One region of the Gordonia otitidis genome, then DNA from elsewhere that is predicted to be linked to it. Evidence: predicted binding sites of a transcription regulator. Region 1 holds the regulator's gene; each other region holds the start of a gene.
What was found. Region 1 encodes LexA, which represses DNA repair genes until DNA is damaged. Its sites were predicted from a motif close to CGAACANNTGTTCG; they were not measured.
Positions count from the first base shown of each region.

Region 1 (5,850 bases):
AGTCGTCGCCGCGACGCAGACCTTCGCCGAGATGTTCGCCAAACTCGGTGGGCTGATGGCCGAACGCATCACCGACCTCAACGATGTGCGAGATCGCGTCGTCGCTGAACTCCTCGGCGAGCCCGAGCCGGGAATCCCGACCCCCACGCAACCATCGGTCCTGCTCGCCGACGATCTCGCTCCCGCCGACACCGCGGGCCTCGACCCGACGGTCATCGTCGGCCTCGTCACACGGCTGGGCGGGCCGACGAGCCATACGGCGATCATCGCGAGGCAACTGGGTATCCCGTGCGTGGTCGCCGTGGCCGGACTCGGTGAGATCACCTCCGGTACAGAGGTGTTGATCGACGGCGCAGCGGGCTCGGTTGTCGTCGAACCCGATCCCGCCTCGGCTCGGGAACTCGTCGAGCGTGGCGCTGCAGAGGCTGCGCTGGTCGCCGCGTGGAGTGGACCCGGGCGGACCGCCGACGGCGTCGACGTGGCGATCCTTGCGAATGTCGCCGACGGCGCGTCGGCGCGAAGCGCTGCAGATGCGCCGGTCGAGGGGATCGGGTTGTTCCGCACCGAGTTGGCGTTTCTCGACCGGGGCGACGAGCCGAGCGTCGACGAGCAGACGCGACTCTATCGCGACGTGCTCGATGCGTTCGATGGCCAGAAGGTCGTCATCAGGACGCTGGATGCGGGTTCGGACAAACCGTTGGCGTTCATCGAGCACCCCGACGAGGCGAATCCAGCGCTCGGGGTGCGGGGCAACCGGATCGCCGCGGATCACCCCGAGATCGTGCGCGGACAGCTCGATGCGATTGCACGCGCCGCGACCGAAACGGGGTCGCGGCCCTGGGTGATGGCGCCCATGATCGCCACCGCCGCGGAGGCTGCACAGTTCGCGGGCATGGTGCGCGAACGTGGTCTGACTGCCGGCGTGATGATCGAGATCCCCGCAGCGGCGATCCTCGCTCGGGCGATCCTGGCCGAGGTCGACTTCGTGTCGATCGGAACCAACGACCTGACGCAGTACACGATGGCCGCCGACCGCATGTCCGCGGAACTGGCCGAACTGACCGATCCGTGGCAACCCGCCGTGCTCGCGTTGATCGCGCAGGTCGCTGATGCCGGGGCAGAGCTGAACAAGCCTGTGGGAGTCTGCGGTGAGGCAGCGGCCGATCCGGCGTTGGCGTGTGTGCTCGTCGGACTCGGTGTCACCTCGTTGTCGGCTGCTCCGGCCGCAACGCCCGCGGTGGGAGCAAAGCTGTCGACGGTGACACTCGACCAGTGTCGGGCAGCGGCCGCTGCAGTACTCCAGACCACGAGCCCGGCTCTCGCCCGCCGCGCGGCCGCCGAGCACCTCGACGACTGAGGAGCGGCACGCGATGATCGACGGGCGTCAGACCCGTCGCATCACCGTCACGACCTTGCCGAGGATGGCGGCGTCGTCGCCGGGGATCGGATCGAAGAGCGGATTGTGCGGCATCAGCCACACGTGTCCGTCCTTGCGCTTGAAGGTCTTCACTGTCGCCTCGCCGTCGATCATCGCCGCGACGATGTCGCCGTTGTCGGCGACGTTCTGCTGACGAACCACCACCCAGTCCCCGTCGCAGATGGCGGCATCGATCATCGATTCGCCGACCACCCGGAGCAGGAACAGTGAGCCCTCGCCGACGAGTTCGCGCGGCAGCGGGAACACATCTTCGACCGCTTCCTCCGCGAGGATCGGCCCGCCGGCCGCGATCCGTCCGAGAACCGGAACGAAGGTGGGCGTGGGGAGATCTCCGTTGACCGCGTCCGAGTGCATCGCGTCAGGAGCCTCGGAGACGTTCACCGCACGGGGGCGGTTGGCATCACGCTTGAGGAGACCCTTGCGTTCGAGCGTGCGCAGCTGGTGGGCGACCGAGGAGGTCGACGTGAGGCCGACGGCATCGCCGATCTCACGAATGCTGGGCGGATAGCCGCGTTCGCGCACCGACTTGCGGATCACGTCGAGAACGCCGCGTTGCCGATCCGTCAGTGATGCCTCGGCGGCAGCCGGATCGATCTGCGGTTCGGCATCACCCCCACTCTTCTTGGCGGCGACGCCGCGACCGCTGCCTTTCGGCGCCGACGGGCCGCGCCGTGACTTCTCTGTCATCGAATCCGTCCTTTCCGGATGTGTGCTGTGGTCGGGGTACCGCTGCTCGGGAATCGGCTCGGTCGTGTCGAGACCGGTCCGCGGTGCATCATCTGGCGCCGAGACTATCCGAGGCCTCCGACAACATCAAACATTTGTTCGACGTGTCGCACGACTTTGTCAGACCCCCGTGATAGAACTCGAACATCCGTTCATCGAACGCATGATCGAGCACTGGAGGTAGCGATGACCACCCTGTTGAGCCCCCTGGACGCCCGCCCGGAGTCCTCTCTGCAGACCCCCCTGACAACCCCGCCGGCCCCGACCACGGCCAGGGCCACGTCCGCGTTCGCGCCGACGCCCGTGCGGACGTCCGCGCGTCGTGCCGCGCCTCGACGAGTGTCGACGGGCCATGGTGTGACCACCGACCGTGCGGCGCGGGGGACGGGCCGAAACTCCCACGCGGGCGTTGCGCCTCGGAATCGTCCTGCGCAGGCAGCGGTGACCGCACGCCCGGTCGGCACTCGCTGTGCCGGCGGAGTCGGCGAGTTGACCGCCGCTCGTCGTCGGCGGGCGACGCTGTTGGCGGTGCTCGCAGGCGTCGGACTCGCACTGACCGTCTGGGTCGTCGGTGTCGTCGGTGCCGACTACCAGCGCGCCACCACGCCGACAGCGACGTCGACGCAGGTCGTGCACGTGCGTGCGGGCGATTCGCTGAGTTCGATCGCGCAGCGGGTCGCACCCGATGTACCTCGCCAGACTGTGATCGACGAGATCGTCGATCTCAATGATCTGCCGTCGAGTGGCCTGCGCGTGGGGCAACCCCTGCTCACGCCGACCTATCGCTGAGAACAGGGCGGTATTCTCGATGCCACAGGGTCCAGTCGGAAACCGACACGGTCACCGCCTCGGTCTCGAGCCCGTCGGTCGTCTGACGATCGACCGGGTCGAGACCTGCGGAGCCGATGCGTCCCGAGATTTGCACGAGGACTACATGCGCTGCCCGTTTTGCAAGAACGAAGACACCAAGGTCGTCGATTCGCGTGTCGCCGACGAGGGACAGGCGATCCGACGCCGCCGCGCCTGCAGTGAATGTGGTCGCCGGTTCTCCACTGTGGAGAGTGCGGTGCTCGCCGTGGTGAAACGAAACGGGGTCACGGAGCCGTTCAGCAGGGAAAAGGTGATGCGCGGAGTCCGCCGCGCCTGTCAGGGACGACACGTGAACGAAGACGACCTGGCGCAACTGGCCCAGCAGGTCGAAGATGCGGTACGGGCGTCCGGTTCCGCCGAGATACCCAGCAACGAGGTCGGTTTGGCCATCCTCCGACCCCTTCGCGACCTCGACGAGGTGGCGTATCTGCGTTTCGCGTCGGTCTACCGTTCCTTCGACTCGCTTGACGACTTCCAGCGCGAGATCGACGACCTGCAGGGCACTCTCACCGGGTCGCGAAACACCGCGGACGACGATGCCGCACCGGGTGGCCCCGACGCCGACCACGCTGGTGCCACTCCCGACGATTCGAACGCGGCGACCTCCCCGGCCGCGGTGTCAGCTGAGGCGGTCCAGAGCTCGTAGAGCTCGCTTCTCCGAAATCGGGTATGCGGTGCCCAGTTTCTGGGCGAAGAGACTCACCCGGAGTTCCTCGACGAGCCAGTGTGCTTCCTCGTTCACCACATCGCGCCTGGCCTCGGGAAGTTGGGCGAGGCGTTGGTTCCACCGTTCCGTGACACGGTCGATGGTGGCCAGTCCGTCCCGATCACGCGCCGCGGCAGCGGGAAGTTGCTCCAGTCGCTGGCGTGCACCCCTCAGATACCGCGGCACGTGTTGAAGGTGTTCACGGCCTGTGGCGAGGACGAATCCATCGAAGACGAGGTCGGCCAACTGTTCGGCGACGTCATCTGCCGCGACCCGGCCTGAGTGCCGGTCGATCTCAGCGCGCAGCGGTGCTATTTCACGGAAGACTGCAACAGCGAGCGCGAAGTAGTCGGGTGCTGCCGCGGCGACTCGGGAACGCAGCGTGGCGACGAGGTCGTCGAAGGCCGCCGGTGTACGTATCGATCCGAGGTCGGCTGCGGCAGGCGCGATGTCGCGGATAGCCCGTCGGGTGCAGTCCGAATACAGCGCGTCGGGTTTCTCGTATGGGCTCTGACTGAGCGCCAGTCTGTCCGACGGATCGAGTCCTGCGCTGATCTTGCGCGACAGCGGCGCGATGGCGTGATCGAGGAGTTCGATGACCGCGGCGCCCAGCTGTGCGCGCCGCTGGGCGTCGGTGGTGGCGAGTGTTCGTGCGACGCCCCGGGTGCCCTCCGGCCCGGCGACGACCTCGAGTGAGGGGTACCGCGTGATCTGCTGCCCCGCAACGGTGGTGACGACAGAGTCGTCGAGCGTTCCGATCCCGTCCGCTGTCCACGACGAATAGGTGCGACGCGGCGCGGGCTGTGGGGAGTCGCCGTCGACACGGGTACGCAGTTCGGCGAGTGACTTACCGGTGGCTACCGACTCCTCCTTCTCGTCGATCACGACGAAATTCATCCGTAGGTATGCCGGAAGGCGTTCCGGTGCGAAGTCCTCCGGCGCGATCGGATGTCCGGTGATCGTCGACAACTCCCGGGCGAGGCCGACGGTCAGTGGCTCTTTGCGCGGAGTGAGCCGCGACAGCGCGAGGTCGGCGAACCGCTGGGCGGGCGCCATCGTCTTTCGGATGGGCTTGGGCAGCGTTTTGATCAGCTCGGTCGCGAGTTCGCTGCGCATCCCCGGTACCAGCCAGTCGAAGCCCGCCGGGCGAACGTGGCGCAGTAGCGGACGCGGAATCAGTACCGACACACCGTCGTCCGGCGCGCCGGGCTCGAACCTGTACCGCAGGCGGTACCGGGTGTCGCCCTGTTGCCACGCTCCGGGATAGTCGGCGTCCGCGACGTGGACGTCTGCGGCCACGTCCTCTGGAGTCAGGTCGAGGAGTGTCGCATCGGATCTCCTCGCCTTCTTCCACCAGGTGTCGAAGTGACGCGCGGATGTGACCTCGGTGCCGATGCGCTGATCGTAGAACTCGAACAGCTGGTCCTCGGTGATCACCACATCGCGGCGACGGGCACGGTGTTCGACTTCGGCGGCGTCGCTGAGAAGCGCTCGATTGCGTTCGAAGAACGCGTGATTCGTCTTCCAATCGCCTTCGACCAGGGCGTGTCGGATGAACATGTCGCGCGCGGCGGCCGGATCGATGGGGCCGTAGTCGACACGGCGTCGGGCCACCAGCGGAACGCCGTAGAGCGTGACCCGTTCGTAGGCCATGCTCGCGCCGCGCTTCGACGACCAGTGCGGTTCGCTGTGCGTGCGCTTGACCAGGTCACCTGCGAGTCGTTCGGCCCACAGCGGGTCGATGCCCGCCACGGTGTGCGCGAACAGCCGTGAGGTCTCCAGTATCTCGGCCGCCATCAGAAACGCGGGTGGTCGTTTGGACAGCGTCGACCCGGGGAAAATCATCAGGGTGGTGTTGCGCGCGCCGGTGTACTCGCGCCCCTCGGCGTTACGCGCCGCGATGTTGCTCAGCAGACCGGCGAGTATCGCACGGTGGATCGAATCGGAATGCTGCGACGTCGCGCCGTCGTCGGACTCAACCGTCACCTCGACCGCCTGTGTCGACCACCCGAGGTCGTCGACGATGCGTCTCAGTTGCCGGTGCAGATCCTGCCACTCACGGATGCGCAGGTAGTGCAGGAATTCGCGCTCGCAGGTACGTCGGAACTGG
Region 1 covers NZ_CP085974.1:5,032,101-5,037,950, reverse strand. The annotation lists gene ptsP (phosphoenolpyruvate--protein phosphotransferase) at 1-1,357, shown strand, start outside; gene lexA (transcriptional repressor LexA) at 1,385-2,032, opposite strand; gene LK459_RS22775 (LysM peptidoglycan-binding domain-containing protein) at 2,351-2,953, shown strand; partial or broken gene nrdR (transcriptional regulator NrdR) at 3,099-3,533, shown strand; gene hrpA (ATP-dependent RNA helicase HrpA) at 3,654-5,850, opposite strand, start outside.

Region 2 (5,850 bases), 1.8 Mb from region 1:
AGTTCGGTTGCGGGCGAGCGCGTTCGACGCAGCAATTTCGTGTACGGATCGTCGAAAGCAGGACTCGACGGCTTCTACCTCGGTCTCGGCGAAGCACTGGCCGATGACGGCGTGCACGTCCTGGTCGTCCGTCCCGGCCAGGTGCGCACCCGACTGTCGGCGAACGTCAAGGAAGCGCCCCTGACCGTCAACAAGGACGTCGTCGCCAAGGCCGTCATCAAGGCCGTCGACGAGAACAAGGAAATCATCTGGGTGCCGGGCACTTTCCGCTTCATCATGACCGTGCTCCGCCACATCCCACGCAAGGTGTTCCGCAAGCTGCCGGTGTAATTCGACGCCGCGTCATCCTCACCATTCCGTCCCGCTCAGCCGACTCGGCGAGCGGGACGGAGTTGTTTGGGGGTGGCAATCACGCGGCGTCGGAGCGCTCGCCGTGCAAGCCCCATTGGCGCGCATAGGAATTGACAAGCGGCTGCCCGGTTCTGGTCGCAATTGTCCGCATCAAGTCGTCGGTCGCCGCTCTGACGCCGAGTGCCCCGTCGGCACGGTAGTCGTCTAGTTCCATCGGTTCGAGGATCTCGATGCGTACCCTTCTCCTCCACCATGGCCGACTCCCGGGTCTGGTACCCGTGATCGCGACGGGTATCAATGGTGCGCCCGTGTCCATAGCGACTCGAACAGCCCCCGTCCGGCCACGGTAGAGCCGACCGTCAGGGGATCGTGTGCCTTCGGGGTGGATTCCCCACGCGCCACCGTAAGCCAGAATCGATCTGGCAGCCTCCAATGCCAACGACGACGCGTTTCCGCCTCGACGGTCAACGCTTATCTGCCCGACGGCACTGAAGAACACGCGTTGCATCCATCCGAAAACACCTGACCTGTCGAAGTATTCGCGCTTAGCGAGAAACGCAACATGTCGCCGTGCGGCGAGCGTCAGATAGAACGAATCCAGGACTGCCAGGTGGTTGGCAGCAAGGATCACCGGACCGCGCCGGGGTATGTACTGGCGTCCTGTCACTTCAGGCCGGCCGAGAACGTACAACACGGGCCCGATCACAAGATGTCGGCACACGCGGTACACGACGGGAGTCGACAAGCGCATAGACAGTGTCTACACCAGTTGGGAGACACTGTCTACGTGACGGTCGAAAACACCAGAGCCGCGCTCGTGCGCGCGGGAGTCGAGCTACTCGAGGAAACCGGTTCGCCCGACGTCGGATTGCGCTCAATCGCCAGACGCGCCGGCGTCTCGCATGGCGCGCCGCGACGGTGGTTTCCGACGCATCGCCTGCTCCTGGCCGCGATAGCCGAAGTGGGCCTACAGGACTTGGCCGACGCGCTGGAGTCGGCAGCCCGAGCTTCCGACCACGATCTGGTGGAGATCGGACGCGCCTACGTCGATTTTGCGCGACGTCGACCCGCGATGTTCACACTGATCTTCCGCCATGACCTACTCGAGGACTCGGGGGCAGACCTACGGAGTTCGTCGCGCCCGATCTTCGCCTGGCTCGTGTCGATCGTCGAGAAGTCGGGTGGCACAACCGAACCGGAAGCGGCTGCCGCCTCTATCTGGGTCGCGATACACGGCCTCGCAGTCCTGTTTTCGACCGGCGCACTTGAATTGACGATTCCGGGAGTCGACGTCGTCGACATGATCCGACGCGCCGTGCACAGCAGCGGCGGCTGGCTCTGACACCAGACTTCGTCACATCGTGCACACACGTCAATGAGTCGCAGGCACCCAGCCCGGTAAAGGGATGGCTACGCGGCCTGATGAGACGCGTAGGCCCGACAGGGCATGACGAGGATGGTGAAGTCGCCGTCGACTGCGGATCGGACGATTCTCAGGTCGTTGCCGAGGTTATGACTGGTCTCTTGGGCATCTGGGCTGCGGGAGGAGTCCACTCCCGACGACCACGCCGGATTCGTGACGGGGCAGAATTGTCAGACCTCGAATGTATGTTCTGGTTATGGCACCAGACGAGCCCGCCGATTCCGGGCCTCACGACGCCGCATTAGCGCGGTCGCTAGAGCACACCGGCGTCGAGACTCTGTTGGCGCAGTTAACAGACGACGAGCGTCTCTACTCCCGCGAACTCGTCGAGGTGCTGTTCCAGACCAACGCCCTCAAGGCCTGCGCCGACTACCGCATGCTGCAGGCGGCGATTCTCCTGTACGAGGAGCGCGAAGCCGACTACCTCCATCGCATCGACACCGAAATCGGTTCCGGTGAGGTCACCATCCCCGAAGGCTGCACCGACCCCGAACAACTCGCCGCTCTCCTGACCCGCAAAGGCCAGAACCCGCTGGCGCGATTCGGACCCGACGGTCTGACCACATCGATCGCCGAACTCGGCGCCACCCTGTGCCTGACTCCCGCCCAGGCCAAGAAGATGATCGAAACCGGCGCCGCCCTGCGCTACCGGGTACCCAAGACCGCACAACTGCTCGCCACCGGGCGCATCGACCTCCCCCGCTTCCAGGAGATCGTCGCCCGCACCGACAACGTCGACGACTCCCACCTCGATCCCGTCGACACCGCCCTCGCCACAGCGATCGCAGCGCGAGAACCCATGTCGATGACCAGGTTTCGCGCCATGGTCGACGCCATCGTCGAGCGCGTCGATCCCGACGGCGCAGCGCGGCGTCGTGCCACTGCCACCAGCCGCCGCTACCTCAGAATCCGACCCCACCGCGACGAACCCGGTCAATCACGAATCGACGGTCAACTACCGGCCACCGCGGCAGCCATCCTCGACGCTCGCCTAGAAGCGATGATCGCCGACATACATCTCGACGACCCCCGCACCCGCGCCCAACAACGCGCCGACGCGCTGACCGCACTCGCCCAGGCACTACCCACCCTGCCCTGCGACTGCCCCGACTGCCGCAGCGCGCTCATTCGCCCCCACGCGGAGACCGACACCGGTTCGGCCGACGACGCGGCGCACGACGTCACCGGCGTGACCATCCCCGATGAGCGCGACAGCGCTGTCCCAGCGCCGTCGGACCGTTCTGCACTCGCGCCGAGACCGTTGTTCCACATCGTGATCAACCTGTCGACGGTGCTCGGCCACGACAACGACCCCGCCTTCCTCGACGGCCACGGACTCATCGACGCCGACACCGCCCGCACGCTCCTCGCCGAAGCCCGGCGTAACTACATCCACCCCGACCACGAGAACTCCGCCCGCGCAGCCCTGCGCTACCCCATCCCCAAGAAGCTCGCCGCGCTGGTCAAGGCCAGTGAGTTGTGCTGCGCGTTCCCGGGCTGCACCAACAAGGTCTTCTCGGCCGACATCGACCACCGGAAACCGTTCAACCACGCCCGGCCAGCGTCCGGTGGCCTGACGGTACGTCGGAACCTGCGGCCGCTGTGCCGCTTCCATCACCGCCACAAGACTTTCGCCGTCGGGTGGCGCGATCATCAGACACCCATGGGACGCGCCGTGTTCGTCTCCCCCGACGGCTATCACTTCCTCGGCAACGCCTACAGTGGCCGCGACCTCTTCCCCGCCATCGGCGAACCCGACCGTCCACCAGACACACGCGTACCGCGACGACTCGCGACCGCCCACACCGCACGCATCGACCAAGCACGCGCCGACACCCACGCCAGGCTCCTCGCCAACGACCACTTCACCGGCGACCCGCCTTACTGAACCTGCCACACCAGGACGCCTGCCCCCAGACTTGGTCTCGGGGGCTGGCCGTCGTGCCCGACGCATATCGGGACCCCTGCTAGAAATAGACGCGTGACGTCAACGCAGAGCCCGGCCATCGACGACTCCGGTCCACAGGTCTCCGGGACTCCGCAGCGTCGGGTGAGCCGGCACGTCCGCACCCTGATCGACCTCGTGTTCGCGGTGATCGTCGCCGCGATCGTCGCCTTCGTCGGCCTCAAGGCCATCGATTCGGTGCAGTGGCCTGCGTTCAACTCCTCGAATGTCACCCGCGCGCTGACGACGACGGGCCAGGTGGTGGCTGTCGTCATTCTGGTGGTTGCGGCACTGTTGTATCGCTACGGCAGGCCACGGTGGGTGGTGACGCTGCTGTCGACCGTCGGGATCTCCGGCCTCGTGACCGTCACCCTCGGCATGCCGCTGGGCGCCACCCGCCTCTATCTCTTCGGATTGTCCGCCGACCAGCAGTTTCGCACCGAGTACCTCACCCGACTGACCAGCAGTCCGCGTCTGGCGGACATGACCTATCTGCACCTCGCGCCCTACTACCCGGCCGGATGGTTCTGGGGTGGCGGTCGCTATGCGTCACTGATGGGGATGCCTGGCTGGGAGGCGTTCAAGCCATGGGCGATCCTGTCCATGGCCGTGGCTGCCGCGGTCGGAGTGGTCCTGTGGGCTCGGATGGTGCGCACCGACAGGGGCATTGCGGCGGCACTCGCCGTCACCATCGTGACCCTGATGTATGCCGGACCCGAACCCTACGCAGCCGTTCTCATCCTGATCGGCGTCCCGATGCTGATCCCGATGCTCTATGGCCTGCGCGGACGTTCGCGCCACGCCGACGGCCCGACGTCGGATCTGCGAGGAGGCACCAGCTGGGCAGCCGTCATCGCCACCGGCCTCTTCCTCGGGCTGAGTGCCACGTTCTACACGCTGTACACCGGCTTGTTCGCGGGTGTTGCGATCCTCATGGCAGTGGCGTTGATCGTGCAGGGTTGGGTTGGAGCGTCGAACAAGGCACTGCCTCGCGACGTCGTGTCGAACACCCGACGCCGCACGACGCTGGCAATCCTCGGGCGCCTCGTCGTGATGGGAGTGATCGCGGGTCTCGTCGCCCTGACGGTGTGGGCGCCCTACCTTCTCGCGCGTGCACGTAGCCAACCCGCCAGCGGCGGAACAGCCGAACACTATCTACCGGAACGCGGTTCGTTCCTACCGTGGCCGATGTTCCACCTCAGCCTCGTGGGGGCGATCACCTTCGTCGGCCTCGTCTGGATCCTGCTGCGCTTCCGCCAACGAACGATCGCGGCGGCACTCGGGATCACCGTCATCGGCATCTACCTGATGAGTTTGCTGTCAATGCTTGCGACGGCAGCGGGTACGACGCTTCTCGGTTTCCGACTCGAGCCCATCCTCGTCGCGGTACTCGCCGCAGCGGGAGTATTCGGGGTCGTCGAACTCGCACACTGGGCCGTCAGCAGGTTCGGTGATGTCCGTACCGTGATCGGCATTCTCGCCGCACTCGCAGCGATCGCGGTGGCACAAAGCATCCCCGCATATCTTTCCAACGAGATCGCCACCGCCTACACCGACACGGACGGCTACGGCGACCGTGCAGACAAGCGACCAGCAGGTGCTGAGTCCTACTACCCACAGCTCGACAAACTCATCAGCGAGCAGACCGGCCGCCCGGCCACAGACAACGTCGTTCTCACCGCCGATTACGGCTTCCTCTCCGTCTACCCGTACTGGGGCTTCCAGGGATTGACCTCGCACTACGCAAACCCGTTGGCGGAGTTCGACAAACGAGCAGCCACGATCGAGACGTGGTCCAAGGCGACATCAGCTGACGATCTGGTCCATCAGCTCGACACCGCTCCATGGACACCGCCGAACGTCTTCCTGTTCCGGTATTCGGCAGACGGCTACGCACTGCGACTGGCCCAGGACGTCTACCCCAACGACCCGAACGTGAAGCGCTACACCGTGACCTTCGACCCCAATCTGTTTAACGACCCCCGATTCCAGATCACAGACGTCGGACCCTTCGTTCTCGTGGTCCGCAGGTGAGCACCTTCGAGATCAGCAAGGTCGACGCCGCATCGTCGACCGCCTACCTGGTGCACACAACTGGGGTGAATTGGGTCATCCTGCAAGATGATTCGGG
Region 2 covers NZ_CP085974.1:1,673,684-1,679,533, forward strand. The annotation lists gene LK459_RS07705 (decaprenylphospho-beta-D-erythro-pentofuranosid-2-ulose 2-reductase) at 1-330, shown strand, start outside; gene LK459_RS07710 (lysophospholipid acyltransferase family protein) at 410-1,102, opposite strand; gene LK459_RS07715 (TetR/AcrR family transcriptional regulator) at 1,139-1,693, shown strand; gene LK459_RS07720 (HNH endonuclease signature motif containing protein) at 1,971-3,662, shown strand; gene LK459_RS07725 (galactan 5-O-arabinofuranosyltransferase) at 3,756-5,753, shown strand; gene LK459_RS07730 (MBL fold metallo-hydrolase) at 5,750-5,850, shown strand, end outside.
Region 2: LK459_RS07720 (HNH endonuclease signature motif containing protein) is a predicted target of LexA. The motif match lies at 1,953-1,966, and genes of this name have one in related genera.

Region 3 (5,850 bases), 850 kb from region 1:
ATTTCTTGGGTTCGCTTTCGGTGTCTAGTTGAGGTGGGGTTCGATGCGGTCGGGGTAGGCCAGGGCGAGTTGTCCGAGGGCCTGTTTCCAGCTGGTCACGACTTGCCCTTCGACGAGTCGTCCGGGCGCTTTACGCTGACTGGCTGGCTTGCCGCGTTCCTTCTCGCGTTGCCTGGCTCGTTTGTCCTCGATGTCGCAGATAGCCAGCCAGAGCAGTTTGCGGACCGCGACGTCGTTGGGGAAGTGTCCTCGGTTCTTGATGACCTTGCGGAGTTGATAGTTCAGCGACTCGATCGAGTTGGTGGTGTAGATGACCTTGCGCAACTCGGGTGGGAAGGCCAGGAATGGGATGAATCTGTCCCAGGCGCGGTCGAAAGCCTGTGCCGCACTCGGATATGTGACACCCAACGCCGAATCTCGGAAGGTCTCCCATTCTCGGCGGGCGGTTTCGGCGTCGGGGGCGGTGTAGATCGGTTTGATCGCCCGGGCGACCTGTTTGCGGTCTTTGTAGTTGATGAACCGCATCGCGTTGCGGATCAGGTGCACGACGCAGGTTTGTACGGTGGCCAAAGGCCACGTCGCCTCGATCGCCTCGGGGAATCCGGTCAGCCCGTCGCAGCATACGATCAGCACGTCTTTGACGCCGCGGTTGGCCAGATTCGCGCACACCCCGGCCCAGAACTTCGCGCCCTCTTCAGCCTGTATCCAGATGCCCAGCACATGCTTGACGCCAGCCATGTCGACACCAATAGCTATGTGGGCGTGCTTATTTCGAACGTGAGCACCGTCTTTGACCTTGACCACCAGGGCATCGAGATAGAGGACGGGATACAACGCTTCCAGCGGCCGGCTCTGCCATTCATCGACCGCGTCGCAAACCTCGTCGCAGATCTTGGAGATCGTCTCATGCGACAGATCGGTGCCCACCGTGGCGGCCAGATGATGTTGGATGTCGCGTAACGTCATGCCTCCGGCGTACAGCGAGATGATGATGTCATCGAGGCCGCCGAGCCGACGCGATCCCTTCGGCACCAGACGTGGGGTGAAGGTGCCGTCACGGTCACGAGGGACCTTCAGCTCGACCGGCCCCGCCTCAGACGCCACCGTTTTCGGGGTTGATCCGTTGCGGGCGTTGGGCAGTTCCCGGCCTGCCGGGTCGCCCTTCTCGTAGCCGAGGTGATCGGTCAGCTCGGCCTTCAAACCGCGTTCGAGGGCGAGTTTGATCAAGCCCGGAATCAAGCCACCGTCCCCGGTGACCTGCACCTGACCCGAATCGATCTGGGCCAACAACTCATCGACCATGCCCGAGGCCTGCAACGCTTCGGCCACCTCCGCAGTCGAACGCGGCTCTGCGAGCTCAGGCAGCTGCGGGTGGTCGTCGTTGTCCTGCTGCTTGTCGTCTAACGCCATGCTCATAAATCTTCCTCTCACTAATGAGCACTGGACTTACACAGACCATCTGACACCCCCACCTGCTTGCCGAATCCCGGTGCTCTCCCGGTGACCTGACATCGTGCGGCCACGACACAACCTCCTTGTTGGGAACGATTGGCATTAGTGCGGTATTCCACGCTATCGTGACCTGACGCTAAATGGAAATCATTGCCAACAATCAAGTCGGTGAGGAGATGATCGTGCACGCCGATTCAACTGGTGGTCGACGCCGCGAACAGGCGCCGTCGAGACCGCGTACGCCGCTGACGCTGGTCACTGGACTCGACAGGGATGTGGTGGCACGGACCACCGATGCGCTCGCGATGGCAGGCACCACACTGGTCCACCACGATCTGTCGTCCCTGCCGAGCGGACGGGTGTTGCGCACGATGCGCTCGATCGACTTCGACGGCGTCGAGCACTGTGACATCCGTGAGATCTCGCTGGAGCACGGCTGCGTCTCGTGCACGCTGCGTATCGATCTTCTTCCGCTGCTGCGGCGCCTGCATCAACGGACGACGGTCGAACGCATTGTGCTGCAGCTCGATCCGCTCATCGAGCCGGAGGCACTGTGCTGGTCGATCGAGCATGTCGTCTGCTCCGACATGCCGGGCTTTCTCGACGCTCCGGCAGGCGATGACGTGGTCGTGGACGCGACGATCGCATGCGTCTCGGAGTCGGACTGGCTCGATGCTGCGAGTGGCGACGTCACACTCGGGGAGGCGGGGGTTGCCGACGTCGACGACGAGCGGACGCTTGCCCAGGTGGCGGTCGGGCAGGTCGCGTTCGCGGACGCGCTGGTACTCGCGGGCGCCGATCCGATGTTTCGCGATGCGTGGTCGTCGGCGCGATTGATGGAGGTGCTGCGTCGTCTCGCACCTGGCGCGCCGATCGTGATGGAACTACCCCAGCGACCGATCAGGCCGACTGTCGTGATGCAGTTGCTGAGGGCGATCGGTTCGAGCGCCCGTCGGGGAGCGGTCTTCGGACCACACGATCCACTGCTGCGTGGCGCACCGCCGTTGACCACCGAATGCGGTGTGACGCTCGCGTTGTTCGAAAGCGATCGACCGTTCCATCCCACACGTCTGCACGACGCGCTCGATCACCTGCTCGAAGGCGTGATCTGTTCACGCGGTCGCCTCTGGTTGGCCAGCCGGTCCGACGAGGTGTTCTGGCTGGAATCCGCGGGCGGGGCACTGCATGTCGAGGAGGCGGGGCGGTGGCTTGCGGCGATGTCGGCCGACGAGCGCGCCGAAGTCGATCCGGAGCGCCTCGCCCACGCAGCGATGAGGTGGGATGAACGATTCGGCGATCGGCACAGCGCGTTGACGATTCTCGCGCACCGCGCGGACGTCACCGAGATCGTGCAGGTGCTGACCGCCGCCACGCTCACCGACGCCGAGATGTCGGCGGGTCTGAGCGCCTGGAACTCCTATGCCGACCCGTTCGGGACCTGGCACGAGGATCCCTGTGCGGACAGCGTGCTGCCCGAACCCGGGCTGCTGTCGATCGCCGACCGGCTCGACTCCGACGGCACCGCGCACGACGGAAATGACACCGACTCCGAGAAAGAGGACCACTCATGAAACCAGGCATTCATCCCGACTATCACGCCGTTGTCTTTCGCGACGCCTCGACGGGTACGCAGTTCTTCTCGCGATCGACCGCGACGTCGGCGCAGACCGTGGAATGGACTGACGGCCTGCGCTATCCGTTGATCATCGTCGACATCACGAGCGATTCACACCCGCTGTGGACCGGCACTGCCCGCGTCGTCGACACCGAAGGGCGGGTTGAACGCTTTCGTCGTAAGTACGCGGGGCATGGGAGTTACCGCGGATAGTGCTGCCGGACAACGTAACTGACTTCTGAGAGCATCCTTGTAGGTCATCGCGAGAGTTCTCGCGAGCGGTCGACAGTGTCCGATTCGTCGGGTAGTGTAGAACACATATTCGAACGATCGATTCGACGCAACAGCGGAAGGTCTTGGGGGTGAGGACGCGTGAGTGCTGGCCATGACGACGCGGACGGCCACCAGGGTGATGTCCAGAGTGGTTGTGCGCCTTCGTTGTTGGATGCTGCTGGGTTGGGTTCTGCGGTGGTGGGGTCGGCGGATGCTCGGGTGGCGGGTGTGTTGTCGCGGTTGGCGTCGGTGATTGATGAGTTGGCCGGCTGTGATGTGTCGCAGCTTTCGGATGCGGGTGTGGTGGAGGCGGCCGCGGTGGCGGAGCGTTTGGCGCGGCGGACTGCGGCAGCGGTGACTGATCGGCTGGTGGTGGAGGCGTCGGATCGCAATCTGCCACACGCGTTGGGGTACCGCGATGTGCGGGACTTTCTCGCCCACCGGCTGGGTGTCGGCGACCCGGCGGCCCGACATCGACTCATCGCAGCAACCGGCTCGTTCACATCCATCGTGGGTGAGAAAGGCGATCCGCAGTGTCCGACGTTGGCGCGTCACTGGGGGCAGGGGCTGATTGCACCCGCTCGCGCACGGGCAGTGCTCGAAGTACTCGATCAGATCCCGCATCAGATCCCGGCCGACGTGCGTGTCGCAGCGGAAGCGCAGATGGCTGGTTATGGGGTGCAGTTCACGCCGAAAGAAATCACCAATCTCGGCACTCGATTGATGGCACATCTCGATCCCGACGGCGCGGTCACCGACGACACCGACCGCAAACGACGTCGCCGGTTGTGGGTGAACCGGCAGGGTGCGGATCTGATGTCGCGGTTGACTGCCGATCTTGATCCGGCGACCCGCGCCCGCCTGGATGTGGTGTTGGACGCCTGGGCGAAACCCGGCATGAACAATCCCGACGACGCCGACTCGCCTGTCGGGCCGGTCACGGCCGCGACTGCCGAACAGGTCGCCGAGGCAGCCAGCCGGGACAACCGGTCGCAAGCCCAACGCAACCATGATGCGTTTTCCGCGTTGCTGGCGCGGGTGGTGGAGTCGGGCATGCTCGGCGGCACCCACCGCGGGTTGCCGATCCAGGTGATCGTGAAAACCACGCTGGCCGAGTTGGAGGCACAGGCCGGGGTGGCACAGACCGCATCCGGGACGCTATTGCCAATACCGGATCTGATCGAAATGGCCGCCCGGTCGGCGAGCGGGGTGCAACCGTATCTGGCGGTCTTCGCCGAGCACACCAGCGTGCCCTTGTATTTGGGGCGGTCGAAACGGTTAGCGTCGCCAGGTCAGCGGTTGGCGTTGTTTGCTGCCGAGGGTGGCGGCGTGTGTTCAGCCCCTGGCTGTACTCAGCCGGCGTCGCGGGTGGCGATGCACCACGCCGCCAAGGACTGGGCTGCTGGTGGGTGCACCGACATCGACCAGTTGGCACCGGCGTGCGATGTACACAACAATCGGGTCGGACCCAAGCCCGGCCAGTACACGACCCGCATCATCACCGACGGCCCCGATACCGGGCGGGTGGCGTGGCGGTTGAACGCCGCCCCCGGTATGCCGCCGAATCCTGAACACGTCAACCGGGCTGCGGATGTGGCCGCCGATTTCCGTGATTATCTCGCCACCACACGCGTCGAAACGTCGGCCACCACCGGCACCATCACCAACCTGGCAGACCGACGCCGCCGACACACACGCATAAGCACAGGCACAGATGGTGCAGGTGCTGTGCGGGAGGGCGTCGACCGCGGCGACGTGACCGCGTCGGCCGATCAGCGCGACGCGCGTGACACTCCCGGCGACCCGCCGACGCCCTACTCGATCAGCATCGTCGATCACCGGCTCCTGACCGCGCTGCTCGACACCACACCCGAGCGCACGGGTGAGCGGCGCGTCGACATCACCTGGAACCCACCCCGCCGGCTCGATCTCGACCCCGACCCACCACCCGGCGACGATCCACCCGGCGGAGAACCACCCGGCGGCATCGACCCGCCGCTATCCGACGCCGCCTGACCAGCCCTGCCTGCACGACCCGGCCACGGGCCACCCCACCACCCGCCACCAGAACAGGTGGCGGGGCGCCGGCGGTTGTGGCAGCAGTGATTGTGATGTCAGCTGTCGCTGGTCGTGGAACTGCTCGTGGAAACGGGAGAGTCGTTTTCGCACTGACTGATTCGTGTCATCACAGCGCGGTGATGCGTACCTCAGTCCACCAGCAGGGGCGCGGTGCTGAACAGCACGATGATGAAGAAGGCGAGTTCGAACCACATCGCACCCTGCCAGATCTGCCAGCGGCCGCCCGCGCGCCAGACCCTGTACGTGCGTACCGCTGTCACGAGTCCCGCGATCAGCACCACGAGCGGCGCGAGAATGAGCAGCAAGGTCTGGAGTGCACCGGACGACGCCGCTGCGACCAACACGATTGCGACTGCGAAGAACACGACGACGACCACCGAGGTCACCGCGCGACGAAAGTCACTCGGCTCGGACGGGGACGGTCCGCCGAC
Region 3 covers NZ_CP085974.1:775,018-780,867, reverse strand. The annotation lists gene LK459_RS03455 (IS256 family transposase) at 25-1,416, opposite strand; gene mrf (ribosome hibernation factor-recruiting GTPase MRF) at 1,629-3,023, shown strand; gene LK459_RS03445 (type B 50S ribosomal protein L31) at 3,020-3,280, shown strand; gene LK459_RS03440 (HNH endonuclease signature motif containing protein) at 3,536-5,356, shown strand; gene LK459_RS03435 (hypothetical protein) at 5,548-5,850, opposite strand, start outside.
Region 3: LK459_RS03440 (HNH endonuclease signature motif containing protein) is a predicted target of LexA. The motif match lies at 3,379-3,392, and genes of this name have one in related genera.